DNA from 4 places in the Pseudoalteromonas sp. P1-13-1a genome. Region 4 is predicted to be linked to each of the others. Evidence: predicted binding sites of a transcription regulator. Region 4 holds the regulator's gene; each other region holds the start of a gene.

Region 1 (4,219 bases), on a different contig from region 4:
CGGTTCGTTCGCTACAAGTGCTCTTACCGCTTTAAGCAAATCTTCGTCGCCATGTAAGTCTGGCAGCTGCAGTGTACCATCACTTGAGAAACCAACAGCAGCAGAATCAAAGTCTTTATTTAGCATATCTAGCGTGCTATCGCCAATATCAACCCCTGAGCTTAATGCATCTTCGTCGTACTCTTCAAGCGTATCATCTGGGTAGATCAAGCGCTTAAGCATAGGCTTAACAACCGCCATAATTAATACAATAATAACTAAGGCGCCAAGCACAAGGCGGATGATTTTCATAAACCAATCTTGTTCCCACAGCGGTACTTCTAAGTCTAAATCAACTGCTTCACGCACAAATGGTACGGTTACCACTTCTAATGCATCGCCACGTTGCATATCAAAACCCACCCCACCTTGTAATAGGCGACGTATATTTGACAAAGCTTCTACTGAGCGCGGTGCCATGGTTGTTTCGCCGTTTTCACCTACTTTGGGCACATAATCAACAGCTACCGATACGCTAATTCTGCGAATAACCCCTGTTTGTTGACGCTTATGCGAAATGGTGGTGTCTAGCTCAAAATTACGCGTAGCCTCTTTATGCACTCGGCTTGGATTGGTTGCCGTACCAGCATTGCCCTGGCCTGCCACTTCTGGGATAGTTGAATTCATAGGTGGTTGATTAGTAAGTGCCCCAGGAATACCTACCGCTAAGCCACCTATGTTGTTTTCTTCAAATGTGGTTTCGCTTCTGACTGCTGGTAAGTCTGGGTTGTAGCGCTTTTGTGTTTCCTCTACTGAGCTAAAGTCCATGTTTAAATCAACTTGCGCCGTGTAGTTACCCAAGCCGACTACAGGAATAAGAATACTGTCTATTTTTTCTAAATACTCTTGCTCACGCTTTCTTTCAATGTCGTACTCTTTACGAGAGCGTGCTGCTAATGAGTCTTGTGAGCCAGAATTAAGTAGACGGCCGTTTTGATCTGTTACTGTCACACGTGCTGGCTCGAGACCTTGTACTGCAGAGGCAATCATATCAACGACTGAATCAATCTCTTCACCATCAAGCGTACGGCCACGTTTAAGAGTCAATACCACTGTGGCTGATGGCTTTTTCTCTCTGCGTGCGAATACGTTTTCTTTTGGGATGGCTAATAAAACTTTAGCGCGAGTAACGTTGTTTAGTTCTTCTATAGTGCGGGCAAGTTGTTGCTCGCGGCCATGTTTTAAGCGCTCACGCTCGAGCCGTTGGCTCACACCAAAACCCATATCTTGCATTATGATATCGGTGCCTGAGGTAGGACCTTGCTCTAAGCCTTCACGCGCCATCAATAATTTAATGTTTTGATACTCGCTTTCATCAACCGAAATAACGTTGCCGTCTAGCTCGTAGTCAATTTTTTGTGCATCTAAAAAATCAAGTGTTTGGATCAGCTCTTCTGTAGGCATTTTGCCAAGCGGACGCATATCGGGTTGGCGCGCCCAAATAATCACAAATATGGCAATAGCTAAACAAATAGCCAGCGCAATAATTAGGGTAACTTGGCGAAGCACATCAACCCCATTTAAGGCGCTTAAGTAGCCCGACTTTTGTTCTTGTTGCTCGTTGTCTTCACTTTGGTCAATACCGCCGCCAGCAAGAGCAAGATCTGTTGATTGATTAGATTGCGCCACAATAATTCTCCACTACCTACTTAAACAGGCATGTTCATAATTTCTTGGTATGACTCAACAAGTTTATTTCTTACTTGTACTGTAGCCTCAAATGCCACTGATGATTTTTGCGAAGCAATCATTGCCTCAGCAAGCGATACACTTCTGTCACCCATTTCAACAGCCACGACTTTTTGTTTCGCATCTTGTTGTAGGCCATTAACCGTATTTAATGCATCGCTTAGTAAGTCACCAAATTGAGCCGATGACGTTGGCTGAGCTTGCGTGGGTAGCTTATTAATTTGATTTGTATGGCCTGCTTCTAAGGCCATTGATTGCATTTCTTGGAATAACGCGCTGTTTTGAATTTTCATAATTTTCTCTGGCAAATGCAGTTAACGTTCATAAAGGGATTAAAGCACAAAGCGTGCCATAAAAATAAACCTTTAATAACATACAGTTAACTATTATTTTTAAGAGTCAGAGATTTGACAACCCTAAACTAAGCGTGGTTAGTTTAGGGTTATGTACAGAAGGGAGAGTTAGTTTATGCGGGTAGTGAAATACCTAAATCGCGCATTTGTGCGAGTTTATAACGTAAAGTACGCGGGCTGATGCCAAGTGTTTGTGCAACATCTTTACGTTTGCCTTGGCAACGGGCGAGGGTTTCTAAAATTATTTTATGCTCTTTATCTTTTAGCTCATCTTTATAGCTGCCAGTATCTACGCTCGGCAGTGAGCTACTCGCCTCTGCAGGCGTTATTTTGTCATCATAATATGCGTCACTGGGAGTACTCTCTTGCTCAGGCGCTATAACCTGAGTAGGCGCAGTGGTGCTCGACGCTTGCATTAAATTTTCAATAAAAATAGCCTGCTCGCCAATTACACTGCCCGTTCGCAAAATAAGCGCACGTTGAATTACATTATCAAGTTCGCGCACATTACCTGGCCAGGTATGGCTCAATAGTTTTTGCTCGGCATCGCTATCAAGCGTTGCTAACGGCTCTTTATTTTTAACTAAATGGCGCTCTATTAAATGCTTAGCCAATACAATTATATCGCCTGGGCGCTCACTAAGTGGTCGCCACATTAATGGGAATACATTTAAGCGATAATATAAGTCTTCTCTAAACTTATTATCTGCAACAGCTTCTTTAAGATCGCGGTTACTGGTTGCGAGCACTCTCACATCGAGTGAAATTGTTTTGCGCGCACCTAAACGCTCAACTTCACGCTCTTGTAATACTCTTAATAGTTTAGCTTGCAGCCCTAAGTCCATTTCTGTTATTTCATCAAGCAATATAGTACCACCTTGGGCTTGCTCAAATTTACCTGGGCACGCTTGTATTGCACCAGTAAAGGCGCCTTTTTCATAGCCAAACAAGGTGGCCTCAAGCATATTTTCGGGAATAGCCGCGCAATTAATTGCCACAAAAGGCGCATCGCATCGGTTTGATTTATCGTGAATATATCGCGCTAATACCTCTTTACCTGAGCCACTAGGGCCAAGCACCATTACACTTGCATCTGAGCGAGCCACTTTACTTGCAAGTTCTAATAGTTGAATACTGCTGGGGTCGGCTACAATTGGGCCATCAGTGTCTTTTGGTTTTTCGGGTAAATAGCGGCTAACCATATTTAAAAGCACCTCAGGGGCAAATGGTTTAGCCATATAATCAATTGCACCTAAGCGCATTGCCTCTACGGCATCATCAATCGTTGCGTAAGCTGTCATCATTAATACGGGGAGTTCTGGGTAGTTAAGCTTAATGCTCCTGAGCAAATCTAGGCCGCTCATCGCGCCCATTTGCACATCACTTACAACCAATGAAAACTCAGATTTCTTTAATTGGATCATGGCTTGCTCAGCACTTTGCGCTGCAACGCAGGCAATACCTGACATTTCTAACGTGTCTATGAGTGCTTCTCTTAAGCCTGCATCATCTTCAACTACCAGTATTGTATTGCTCATGCTGTTTTCTCCTGCGTTGAGGCCGTGCATATGGGCAGCAATAAACTAAAACATGCACCACCATTGGCATTATTAACCACTTCAACACGTCCTTGATGCGCATTTGCCACAGAACTTACAACAGCAAGCCCAAGCCCTGTACCTTGGCTTTTAGTGGTATAAAACGGTTCAAAAATTTTCTCTATTTGGCTCAGCTCTACCCCAGGGCCGTTATCGCATACGCTAATACGTACGGTGTCAGGTTCGCTACTATCGCGCTGCGCTTTTAATGTCACCTGTGCTTGGCTGCCAATAATTTGAATACTATTGTGAATAAGGTTTTGAATAGCGCTGGCCAGCGCAGTTTTATTACCGGTGATTTCTATATCTGGCTCTGGTAACTCAACAGCAAGTTCACTGTTATTTAAGGCCACCATTGCATCAGCACCTAGTTTTACTTCGTTTAAAAGCTGCTGCATAGACACTTGCTCAACCACTTGCTGCTCACCACTTTTAGCAAAAAGCAGCATATCGTTAACTTGGGTTTCTAAATCTTTTAAACGTGACATAAGCTTGGTTTGAAAGTTATCGCGTGATGTTTCAAGTAGCTTTTTAGAGCCC
Region 2 (4,219 bases), on a different contig from region 4:
CCATATCAGCATAAGCAGTTACGTATTATTGAATTTCCTAAGTATCGCTCGTTTGCGCAAAGTTTTGCCAATACGGTACCTTACTCAGAAAGTATTGGCTTTATTACAGACTTAAGAGATGAGAGTAAAGTTGACCTACCTTACTATGTAACCGCACATGAAGTTGCACACCAATGGTGGGGGCATCAAGTATCGGGGGCTAATGTAGAGGGGAGTGCCGTTATTTCTGAATCGCTCTCCCAATACAGTGCGCTTATGGTGCTAAAAAAACGCTTTGGCGCCGAGAAGCTTCGTAAATTCTTAAAGTACGAGTTAGATAAATACTTAATGGGCCGCACAGGCGAAGCCTTTGAAGAAATGCCGCTGTATAAAACGCAGTCTCAACAATATCTTCATTACAATAAAGGCTCAGTTACGATGATGGCGATTTATGACCGATTAGGGGAAGAGCGCTTAAATGCCGCACTTAAAGCGTTTTTGAATGAGTTTAAATACCAATCAACGCCATACCCAACCACACTTGATTTACTTAGCTATTTAAAGCGAGATGCAACACAAGCTGAACAACGTTTTATTGATGATCAGTTTAAATATATAACGCTTTATGAGCTTGAAATGAAAGCAGTGTCGGTTACAGATGATGTTGATAGCGAAGGTTTTTATACAGTAACACTGAGCGTTGAAGCAACTAAGCAGCATGCCGATGGACAAGGTGAAGAAACCGAGCAGCCGCTCGATGAGCTAATTGATATTGCATTATTTAGCGATGATCCTGAAAACCTACTCGCTGAAGACTTTGTGATTTACTCGCAAAAGCATCAAATAGTCTCTGGTACTAATGCTATTGAGCTAAAAGTAAAAGAAAAGCCAGTGTACGCAGGGGTAGACCCATACATTAAGCTTGTAGATAAAGACAGTAAAAATAACCTAGCTAAGTTTTAACGATTAGCTGAAAGGCCGCATTTAATGCGGCCTTTTTTGTTTTGGCGAATTGCTAATACCAATGCGCAATAAAGCTTAATAAAGCGAATTAGCATATTGGTAAAAAGAGGTAATAGCAGCGAGGAGCTCGGCGGTTAACTGAAGTGGGTTTTATAGTAAGGTGCTTTAGTCGCTAAAATTAAAAGGCGCTGTGAGTATTTAGGTGCCCTAAACGAGAAAAGGGCCAAAAGGCCCTTAGTGTTGCAGCAAGTAACACATTTTGTTTTAAAGCGTAAAGTCTACAGCGTAGCCTACGTAAACTTTAACATCTGACTCATCCATGTCGGTGTCAGATACGCCAAAAGTAAAACCATCTTTTGATACAGAGATACCGTAATCAATAATATTATCATCACCTATAAAGTCGCCAGAGTAGTGACCTAAGTGCAGCGCAACCTCAGTACCATTGCTGCCAACAGCAAAGCTGTAATCGGCATTTAGGTATAATGAATCGCCAAAGTCGGTGCCATCTCCATCTGCCGCTGAAGTGGCAAGGATTGCAGCGCCAAAGGTGAAACCTTCTGCGCTGATGCTACCGTAAATTTCAGAGAAATCAGCATCTGCCTCAGAAGCTGCATCTGGGTAAGCGTAATAAATGTAACCTACATCGTAGCTAAATGTGTCGTTAATATCGCCACCAAAACCCGCGTAAACATCAAGCTCATAAGTCATTTCATCGGCCCATGAAGCATTTGATGCCCAAGTACCTACATAAAAGCCTGACTCGTCAGCGTAATCAATACCGCCAGAAATAGCAGCATCGCCCCCAGTTTGCTCTTGACCACGCCATAAGTAGTTAGACGTAGCCGCTGCGTTTGCTGTTACTTCTGCATGTACGGCTGTTGATGTTAAAGATGTAGCACCTAATAAAGCTATTGCGCTAATTGCGATGGTTTTTTTTAGTTTTAGCATGTCCATTTCCCGTTATATGATTTTTATCGCCTAGGTTTTTATTCTCTTATTGGCAACCCTTTGACTGGCGGTGTTTTATTGTTTAACTGGGAATGCAATTGCACTGTATGTGCCAGCTTAAAATAATTTCTATAAAACTGGTTTTTTACTTTTATAAAACAATATGTTGAGAAGTTTTAGAAGAGGGAATGATTGAGGAGGTTAATTAAAAAACGCACACTGCTGGTGCATAATTTAACCTAACTGCACCAGAAAAATACAGTTAGGTTAGGTAAATTTAGCCAAATATAGTGCGCATGAGACTAATTGTTTCGTTTACTCCGCGCCCTTTTTGTACTTCGCTAATAATAGAGTCGCGTTTGCTACGAATATGCTCAGGAATGTCATCGGCTGCAAGTGCGCGGTCTACAAGTATTTCGGCTGACTCTTTGCCTCTACGTTGTGGTTTTCCCGCACTTGTTGTGCTGCGTTTAGGTTTGTTTAATAACTTAATATAATTTGAATTGTCGGCCGTGCTGGCATCTGCATAGTAAAAAAAGCACGGTAGTAATGCTTTTATACTGACCAGTTGCTCTTCTAGTTCATTGCTGCCATTAGCCATTTTAAACCACGACATAGCATGAATGCTTTGTACTATATCTTGCCAGTAGCGCTCAAAGTCGCGATTGTTTAGTTTTGTAATACCTAAAGCTGCGCATAATGCATCAAGACGGCTATTACTAATTGGCGTAAATACATCTGGGCGGCGCATTGCTAATAAACGTGTAGCAGGGGCAAGGGTAGGTTTTTCATCGCTACCGTTAAAGGCAAGTAAATAAGCAACAACAAACTGTTGGTAATCAGCTTCGCTCACATCTCCTTCAAGCGGAATGTTAGCAAGTGCATCGTCAAACGCGCCAGGTAAGTCGGCTAGCATTTGATGAAAACCTTTTGCACTTTTTGTTGATGCAAACCATTCAACATCAAAGTTATAGGTGCTTGGATCGAGCGTAGCAGTGTGTTTACCACTAAATGCCAGTAAATCCTCTGGGATCATGTCTTTTAATGCTTGCTCACGAATGGTGTGCAAATACGTGGTAAGGCGAAGCTGTTCTTCCAGTGCAATAAGTTCTTTATGTTGCTCTACAAACATACTAATAACAGGCCAAGGTGCTACACGTAGTGTTTTAAGCTGTAAAAAGCTAATTGCAGAGGTTAGCTGATCGTGCAGCTTTTTTAAAACGGGTAGCTGTTTTGGCTCTAGTAAGTCGTAATTTATGCGGTCTTTACTTGCACTTAGTAGCTCATAACACCAGCCTAAAAAATCCTCTGGGTGGTTTTCTACTTTCACGGCCATTAGGTTTAGGCTTAGTTCTGAAGCTTGCTTCAAGATGTTTTGGTAAATTTGACTTTCTTGTTCGCCTAGCGCCATTTTTGACGGTGAAATTAGCAGTTTTTTCATGCCTTGTAGAGTCTCCGAGTAGATACATTTTTTAGCTGCTTTATTTTAGCGCAAATACGCCAATAGCAACAGGGCCGTGCATCATACCTAACAATTTAAGGGATGCAATGTTGTAGGGTTTAATACTTGGCTAGATTTAAATTTGATGAGCTTTACTTTTAGTCACCAATTTCGCAAAGTTTACTTTTAAGCATAAATTCATCTCAAATTAAATAAATTACAATAAACAGCTTTTTTGTCGCAACGACAATGATTTTAAAGCTAACACTCGCTATGATAAGAACATTATTTGCACGTTTGAAAGGATGATCATGAAGACCTTACTCAAAATTGTTGGTGTAATACTCTTACTTTGTATTGCGTTAATTATTGCCGCTCCGTTTTTAATTCCAACTGATACTATTTTTAATAAAGTATCTGAACAGGTTGAAAAAACAACAGGGCGCACACTTACTATTAAAGGTGATAAAACGCTTAGTGTATTTCCTGCATTAAAGTTAGAGCTTAACGATGTGCACTTTGCAAATATGCAGACAGGCTCGCGCGACGACATGGCCAGTATGGAGCAATTAGCTGTGCATATACCCTGGTTATCGTTATTTGGTGGTGAGTTTAAACTTGATAAGTTTGTTATTAACGAACCCAATATTTTATTAGAAACTGATAAAAACGGTAAAGCTAACTGGCAGTTGTTTGATGCTGTAGCAGCGCAGCCGCAAGAGCAAACTCAATCTGGTGGGGCTGTTAAGCTACCAGAGAATTTTGATATAGAGCTAGGTGAAGTGGCTATTTACGGTGGTACATTTACTTACCTAGATGGGCAAACTGGCGCTAAACAGCAAATTAGTGACCTAGAGCTGGCTATTTTATTACCATCACTGCGTA
Region 3 (4,219 bases), on a different contig from region 4:
CATAAGTGCCGCCCCACCTATAGGGCCAAATAACTCCGAAACATCCCTGAGCAGAGCCACTAAACAGCTCCATAATAAAATAGCGGCAATGCCATAAAGCGTGTATTTGTGATTAGAAAAAAAGTCCATTAACTACCTAAAAGTACTACTTATGTTTGACGTTACGCTAACAGTAATTAATGCTTTAAACAATTGTTGCTCATCATTTATTGTTATAAAGGTGTTTTTAGCCTGCACTTAAGTGTTTGACCTTTTGGTCAGTAAAGTTACAATCATTCAACACGTTAAAAACAGCATCGCCATAATGAGCACACAAACAAAGCCAAATAAAAAAGAACTCACCCGAGTAAAAAACCAAACATTAATACTCGATGCCGCCGAGCAATTATTTTCTCAGCTTGGTTACGATGGCACCAGTATGAGCATGGTTGCCAAAGAAGCAGGCGTTCCTAAGGCCAATATTTTATATTATTTTAAAAGCAAAGACGGCCTATACGAAAACGTAATAGATCGCATAATTGCGCACTGGAACTTAGGCTTAGATAACGTAACCCCTGAGGACGACCCTGCACATGTGCTTTATCACTATATTAAAAGTAAAGTAATACTTGCCGTAAACCAGCCACTGCAATCACGTTTATTTGCCAGTGAAATACTGCGCGGAGCTCCATATTTGCAAAACTACTTTAGAACTAACACGCGCCCGTGGGTAAAACAAAAGGTAGACATGTTTCAGGCCTGGATAGATGCAGGCAAAATGGATAATGTTGACCCTTACCATTTATTATTTACCATTTGGTCAACTACGCAGTACTACGCCGACTTTCAGGCCGAAGTGCTACTGGTAATGAACAAATTAGAATACGACGAAACCGATGTGGCACAAATAACGCAATCAACTGCCCACATAATTTTAAAAGGTATTGGCTTAAAAATACCTGAGCACAGTGAGGCCTAACCCATGAATAACTTTACCACCCCAGACTTATTTGACGATCACCGCGAAAGCGTACAAGTCGCCGACAGCGGCCTGCGCCACTTTGGTAAAAAAACCACCTTTAGTGGTCAAGCAGTTACCGTTACATGCCCAGACGATAACTCGTTTGCCGCCGATATACTGCATGAAAACGGTGAGGGTAAAGTATTGCTTATTGATGGCTTTGCTAGCAAACGCTTTGCTTTTATAGGCGATATTATGGCTGAGCGCGCGTTAAAAAATGGCTGGGAAGGCGTTGTTATTAACGGCTGTTGCCGCGACATTGAAATACTAGCCACTATGGATTTACCGGTCATGGCGCTAGGCTCAACCCCGCGCAGTACATTAAAGCGTGGCTTTGGCGATAAAAATCAAACAGTGACCATGCTTAGTACCACAATTAACCCTAACGATTGGCTATACGCCGATGTAAATGGCTTAATTATTAGCCCTAACGCATTACTATAAACGCCATATTTGCAACCAAGTTGGTGCAATCACGCACCAACTTGGTGTGTTTTCACCTCTAAATTACGCCTTCTTTAATACTTATATTTTTATAAATATCTGCTAAACCCCATGTAAACCAAACAAAACCTGACCGAGCGGACAACTTTATTTGCATTTGGCATTGCTTTTGCTTAGCTTTTAGGCAATATAATAGCTAACCGATTAAAAAGCGGATCAGGCTCTGTAAAATAAAAATAAGATGTTACGCAGTGGGCTGAAAAATAATAATAACTAATTCGTCTTTTTAATCACCCTAAATCTGATTATAACCAGTTGGTCAGATTTACTTTATAACGAGTGGTGATATGAGTACCAAAACACATAATAATTTTACCGGTATTTTTTGTGACCATGGCCCTAACGCATGGCAAACACACACCCACGGCAAACTTGTAAATAAGCGCCTTGCGGTAAAAGATGTATTTGCTGTTAAAGGCGAGCGCAACAGCGCGGGTAACCCAAGCTGGTTTAAAGCAGCAAAACCTGCACAGCAAACAGCAAGTGCCGTAAATAAACTAATGAATGAAGGTTGTCGCTTTACAGGCTTTACCCACACCGATGAGCTGGCTTACAGCTTAGAGGGCAATAACATTCACTATGGTGCAGCACAAAACCCAAAACTTAAGGGCCATGCAAGTGGTGGCTCAAGTATGGGGTCGGCGGCCGCCGTAGCTGCTAACCTAGCTGATATTGGCTTAGGTACCGATACCGGCGGCTCTATTAGAATACCCGCAAGTTATTGTGGCTTATTTGGCATAAGGCCAAGCCATAACGTCATTGAAAAAGATGGCCTAATACCGCTCGCCCCCCCTTTTGATACCATAGGCTGGCTTACGCAAAGTGCAGAGCTGCTAAGCGATATAGGCAATATACTGTTGCCAAATCAAGCTATTAATAACGTTGATACTTTAGTTATTTGCGAGCCATTATTTGAGCTGGTTGACCCTGCATTACAAGCCCCGCTTAAACAATTGCTTAAAAAAACCAAACCTTATTTTAAACACCATAAAGAATTTAAACTGCCTAACAGCAACTTATTAAGCGAACTGGCTGACAGCTTTAGAATACTGCAAGGGCGAGCAATCGCAAAAACGCATAAAGATTGGCTTCAATTGCCGGGGCAACTTCCCCAGTTTGCTCCGGCAATTGCGGCACGTTTTAACATGGCGCTTGCCCTAACCGCCCAAGAAGAGCAAGAAGCACTAAATGTACAAACCCAATGGCAAACATTAATTGCTAAAAACCTAAATACAAACAGTTGTTTATTTTTGCCAACCACACCCATAACTGCACCTAAATTGGGCGCCGACACAAGCGCCTTACGCATGCAAATAATCACCTTATCGGCCATAGCGGGTTTGAGCCGCTCGGCGCAAGTACACTTACCATTGGCTAATTTAGAAAATGGCCACCCTTATGGGTTTTCATTAATGATGAGCCATGGCAACGATAAAAGCCTACTTGCCTGCGTACAACAATTAGCTGCCCACTTTAAACAGGACACACTTGCATGAGCACACACAACATTGCCTTTACTGCCCCGCATTTTGCGGCAACCGAGGCAGGCACCCTAATATTAAAGCAAGGCGGTACAGCCGTTGAGGCCATGGTAGCAGCCGCCGCTGCTATTAGCGTGGTATACCCGCATATGAACTCAATTGGCGGCGACAGCTTTTGGCTTATTGATAACCTAAACCAAAGCACACCCACAGCTATAGATGCCTGCGGGCGCGCACCAAACGATATAAGCGCCTATAGCAATGAGCCACACATACCAGAGCGCGGTGGTTTAAGCGCATTGACCCAAGCGGCTACGCTTCGTGGCTGGCAAAAAGCCCTTGAGGTAGATGAGCACGCAGCTCTACCACTAAGTACTATTTTAGCGCCTGCCATAAAGCTTGCGCGCGAAGGCTTTACAGTGTCAAAAAGCCTGCAAGCAGGCTGCGAAAAGCTTGCCGCCGTTTCAAACACTAACACTGCATTTAAAGAGCTTTACATACCCAATGGTAAACCGCTACAAGCAGGGCAACATTTTAAAAACCCAAAACTCGCCAGTACCTTTGAGCACTTGGCCGAGCAGGGATTAAATGCTTTTTATGAAGGAGAACTTGCCGACTCATTTGCAAGCGATTTAGCAGCCGCAGGCAGTGTTATTACCCCAGCCGACATAGCCAATACAAAAGCAGATGTAGTAACACCACTTAATGCTAATTTATCGGGCATACAGTGTTTTAACTTACCTGCTCCCACGCAAGGCGTGCATTCTCTGCAAATAATTGGCGCCGTTAATAAACTAAAGCATTTGGCCAAAACAGAGGCCGATTGGATGCACTTAATTGTTGAGGCAACCAAACAAAGCTTTACTCACCGTCCCACACTTTGGGCCGACCCAGATGCGCTTGGTGATGATTATAAAAATGCACTAACCGATGAACGCTTAAGTGCGCTTGCCAGCAATATTGATATGAACCAAGCCAAGCAATGGCCATTTAATGCAGAGCCTGGCGATACCGTTTGGATGGCAGCACGTGATAAAAACGGCCAACTCGTGAGCTTTATTCAAAGTGTTTACTGGGAATTTGGCAGCGGCATATTAATGAGTGAAGGTGGTTTTGTGTGGAATAACCGTGGTTTGAGCTTTAGTTTAAATAACAACGATGCCAATGCCTTAAAAGCACATAAAAAGCCAGCTCATACACTTAACCCTGCTTTAGCAAAATTTGATGATGGCAG
Region 4 (4,219 bases):
CTAACAATGCGCTCTGAGCAGCCAGTGGTTGTCACTGGGCCAAATTTAAAGATTGTCGGTAAAGGCCTTGAAGCCGATTTAAAAACCGCAGTAATAAAACTAATTAACCATACGCGAACAATATATTATGACCAATAAACTCACTAAAATACTTATTATCCCATCGCTGATGCTGGCATTTAGCGCTTCTGCTGCTGAGCCTGCTGCTCAACCGCCAGCAAACCAAATTTCTATTAGTGCAGACCGTCAAGAAGGTCAACTTAAAGAAAACGTAGGTATTTTTGAAAAAAACGTCGAAATTGTGCATGGGAACCGCAAAATTACAGCCGACCGACTCGAAGTACATAAACGTGAAGACCTAGGGGATAACAAACAACTGCTTATTGCCACTGGCAGCCCTGCCTACTTCGAAGAAAAACAAGACGATGGTACCGTAATGAGTGCCAGTGCAAACGAAGTACGTTACGACGTAGCAAAGCGCTTTTTAACACTTGTTGGGGATGCCGAAGTCGCGCAAGCCGGTCAAAAAATTAATGCTAAAAGTATTACCTACGATATGCAGCAGCAGCTTATTAGCGCAGAAAAAGACGAAAACTCAACGGATCGTGTCCACACAATTTTAGTGCCTGTTGAAGCAAATATTAAAGAAAAAACAGGTAACGAAGGTCAACCATGAGCACCTTAAAAGCAGAACTATTAGCAAAAAGCTATAAAGGCCGCCAAGTTGTAAAAAATGTAGGCCTTGAGGTAGAAGCCGGCAGCATAGTGGGCTTATTAGGCCCTAATGGCGCAGGTAAAACCACCACCTTTTACATGATTGTAGGGTTAGTACCTAGCGACAAAGGTAAAATATCTATTGATGATAACGACATCACGTTATTACCTATGCACAGTCGTGCTCGCTTAGGCATTGGCTATTTGCCGCAAGAGTCATCTATATTTAGAAAGCTAACAGTTTATCAAAATTTAATGGCTATTTTAGAAACGCGCAAAGAGCTAAATAAAGCCGCGCGAGAAGAAACGCTTAACAACTTACTTGATGAATTTAGCATTCAACATATACGTGATAGCCAAGGTATGGCGCTTTCTGGTGGTGAACGCCGCCGTGTAGAGATAGCCAGAGCACTCGCAGCGAACCCTAAATTTATTTTGTTGGATGAGCCTTTTGCTGGTGTTGATCCGATTTCAGTGTTAGATATAAAGAAAATAATAGAACATCTTAAAAATCGTGGCATTGGCGTATTAATTACCGATCACAATGTAAGAGAAACCCTTGATGTTTGTGAAAAAGCCTACATTGTTTCTCATGGGGAGCTAATTGCATCTGGCACCCCAGAACACGTATTAAATGACAAAACTGTACGCGATGTTTATTTAGGCGAGCAATTTAGGCTGTAACATTTAAGCCACACCTACAAGCATCTGCTAATATTAATTATAACAACATAAAAGGATTGTTAGAGATACATGAGGCAATCATTACAGCTGCGCATGGGCCAGCAACTTACAATGACTCCACAATTGCAACAAGCGATTCGCTTGCTGCAGCTCAGTACATTGGATCTCCAGCAAGAAATACAAGAAGCACTGGATAGCAACCCGCTATTAGAAGTAGAAGAGCAAGATTACACGGAAGAGTCGGCTGGAAAAAATGAACAAAAAGCAGATACGGATGATGTAACCGTAAGCGCATCGGCTGATGATACAACCAGTGAATACGAGCAAGACAGTGGTGAAGCTTTAAATAAAGACACCGTTAGCGATGATATGGCGATGGATGTAACTTGGGATGAGTACATGAGTGCAGCCCCTGCGGCATCTTCAGGCCCAATGCCAGAAGATGAGTCTATTTATCAGGGCGCCTCTACTGAAACGCTACATGAGTACTTAATGTGGCAACTTCAGCTTACTCCTTTTAGCCCCACTGATGAAGCTATTGCTATAGCCATTGTAGAAGCTGTAGATGACTCGGGTATTTTAACGCTAAGTTGTGAAGAAATTTTAGAAAGCTTTAACCAAGAAAACGATGACGACGTTGAGGTTGAACTGGATGAAATAGAAGCCGTTTTAAAACGTATTCAATTATTCGACCCTGTAGGTATAGCCGCGCGAAGCTTACAGGAGTGCTTGTGTATTCAGCTTAATCAGTTTGATAAAGACACCCCTTTTATAGAACAAACTAAAATGATCTTAACCGATCACATTGATCTATTAGCGGCACGCGACTATCGTACATTAATGAAAAAGACTAAGCTTAAAGAAGACGAGCTTAAAGAGGTCATGACTCTTATACATACCCTCAACCCAAAACCTGCAGATACAATAGTAAGGGAAGAGTCTGAGTATGTCATACCGGATGTATCAGTTAAAAAAATTAAGGGCCGTTGGGTGGTAGAGCTAAACCCAGATAGCATGCCAAAAATACGCGTAAATAGTCAGTATGCGGCCATGTCACGTACCGTAAAATCTAGTGGAGATAGCCAGTTTATTCGCTCTCATCTGCAAGAAGCTAAATGGTTTATAAAAAGTCTTGAAAGCAGAAACGACACGCTGCTAAAAGTAACAAACTGTATTGTAAAACAGCAACAAGCGTTTTTTGAACATGGCCCCGAAGCCATGAAACCAATGGTTTTAAACGATGTTGCTGAAATGGTAGAAATGCACGAATCAACAATTTCGCGTGTTACTACGCAAAAATATATGCATACGCCACGTGGTATTTTTGAGCTTAAATATTTTTTCTCAAGCCACGTAAGCACTGAAAACGGCGGCGAATGTTCGTCAACCGCAATACGTGCCTTAATTAAAAAGCTAATTGCCGCGGAAAACTCAGCCAAACCATTGAGTGATAGTAAAATTGCGGATATATTGGCAGAGCAAGGAATTAAAGTAGCTAGACGCACAATAGCAAAATACCGTGAATCGCTAGCTATTCCACCGTCAAATCAGAGAAAGAGTTTGATATAAGACGTAAAAAACAAAGAGGAAATGCTTATGCAACTAAACCTAACTGGTCGTCACGTAGAAGTAACTGATTCACTTAGAGACTATGTAAATAATAAATTTGCAAAGCTAGAAAGGCACTCAGATCATATTAGCAATGTGCATGTCATTCTCGATGTAGAAAAACTCAACCAAAAAGCAGAAGCGACTATTCATGTAAGCGGCGCAGATTTATTTGCCTCAACAGAGCACCAAGATATGTATGCTGCTATAGACTCGTTGATTGACAAGCTCGATCGTCAAGTCATAAAACATAAAGAGAAGCTTGCTAGACACTAATATTATGAAATTAAGTACATTAGTATGCCAGGACTGCAGCAAAGCTGCGGTCCTTTTTAGTAGTAAAAAAAGAATTTTAGAATTTATCAGTGAGCTGGCTCATGAAAAGCTCCCTTACTTACCGCAACAGGATATTCTTAATGCGCTAGCTAGCAGAGAAAAACTAGGTAGTACGGGTATTGGCCGCGGTATCGCAATTCCGCATGGCAGAATGGGTGGCGTAGAAGAACCGCTTGCGTTAGTACTCGTTAGTGACAAGCCTGTAAACTTTGATGCTATTGATAACTGTCCTGTTGATATTTTTGTTGCACTCATCGTACCAGATGGCGATAACCAGCAGCACCTAAAGACTCTAGCAACCATAGCTGATAAACTGAGCAATAGAGAATTTTGCAAACAGCTGCGAAACGCTAAAACCGATGCAGAACTGTATCAAGTAATTGTTGATCAATCGTAGTAAATACTAAGGGCTATAAATGGAGTTAATAATCATAAGCGGCCGTTCCGGTTCAGGTAAATCGGTTGCTTTACGTGTGGTTGAAGATTTAGGCTATTATTGCGTAGATAATATCCCGGTCAACCTGCTGCCCTCTTTAGTACGTAGTGTTTCAGATAACTATGACAAAATAGCTGTTAGTATCGATGTTCGTAATATCCCCAAAGAACAAGACGAGTTTAACGATATTCTCGAGTACCTACCGGACTTTGCTAAACCCACTCTGTTTTATTTAGACAGTGATGATCAAACACTCATAAAACGTTTTTCAGAAACACGCAGATTACACCCTTTATCCATCGATTCATTGCCGCTCGACTTAGCAATAAAAAAAGAAAAAGAGCTGCTTGATGTACTTGTAACCCGCGCAGACTTTATGCTTGATACGACTGATTTAAGTGTTCACCAATTGGCTGAGTCAATTCGCGAAAAAATACTCGG

What was found. The regulator sigma-54, encoded in region 4, starts transcription at its own class of promoters, with help from an activator protein. The targets are predictions, from matches to a motif close to GTTGGCACGNNNNTNGNNT.
Region 1: the regulator sigma-54 is predicted to act here: its motif matches at 2,064-2,082, upstream of fliE (flagellar hook-basal body complex protein FliE).
Region 2: the regulator sigma-54 is predicted to act here: its motif matches at 1,992-2,010, upstream of AN391_RS10910 (TorF family putative porin).
Region 3: the regulator sigma-54 is predicted to act here: its motif matches at 1,601-1,619, upstream of AN391_RS05820 (amidase family protein).

The regions. Positions count from the first base shown of each region.
Region 1 is NZ_LKDV01000022.1:6,643-10,861, reverse strand. Features, by position in the region: gene fliF (flagellar basal-body MS-ring/collar protein FliF) at 1-1,668, opposite strand, end outside; gene fliE (flagellar hook-basal body complex protein FliE) at 1,689-2,021, opposite strand; gene AN391_RS13670 (sigma-54 dependent transcriptional regulator) at 2,195-3,619, opposite strand; gene AN391_RS13665 (PAS domain-containing sensor histidine kinase) at 3,616-4,219, opposite strand, start outside.
Region 2 is NZ_LKDV01000015.1:10,613-14,831, reverse strand. Features, by position in the region: gene AN391_RS10915 (M1 family aminopeptidase) at 1-942, shown strand, start outside; gene AN391_RS10910 (TorF family putative porin) at 1,207-1,893, opposite strand; gene AN391_RS10905 (hypothetical protein) at 2,171-3,334, opposite strand; gene AN391_RS10900 (AsmA family protein) at 3,646-4,219, shown strand, end outside.
Region 3 is NZ_LKDV01000005.1:153,410-157,628, forward strand. Features, by position in the region: gene yddG (aromatic amino acid DMT transporter YddG) at 1-129, opposite strand, end outside; gene AN391_RS05810 (TetR/AcrR family transcriptional regulator) at 305-958, shown strand; gene AN391_RS05815 (putative 4-hydroxy-4-methyl-2-oxoglutarate aldolase) at 962-1,444, shown strand; gene AN391_RS05820 (amidase family protein) at 1,792-3,000, shown strand; gene AN391_RS05825 (gamma-glutamyltransferase family protein) at 2,997-4,219, shown strand, end outside.
Region 4 is NZ_LKDV01000003.1:94,296-98,514, forward strand. Features, by position in the region: gene lptC (LPS export ABC transporter periplasmic protein LptC) at 1-138, shown strand, start outside; gene lptA (lipopolysaccharide transport periplasmic protein LptA) at 128-676, shown strand; gene lptB (LPS export ABC transporter ATP-binding protein) at 673-1,398, shown strand; gene AN391_RS04065 (RNA polymerase factor sigma-54) at 1,468-2,967, shown strand; gene hpf (ribosome hibernation promoting factor) at 2,995-3,282, shown strand; gene AN391_RS04075 (PTS sugar transporter subunit IIA) at 3,287-3,739, shown strand; gene rapZ (RNase adapter RapZ) at 3,759-4,219, shown strand, end outside.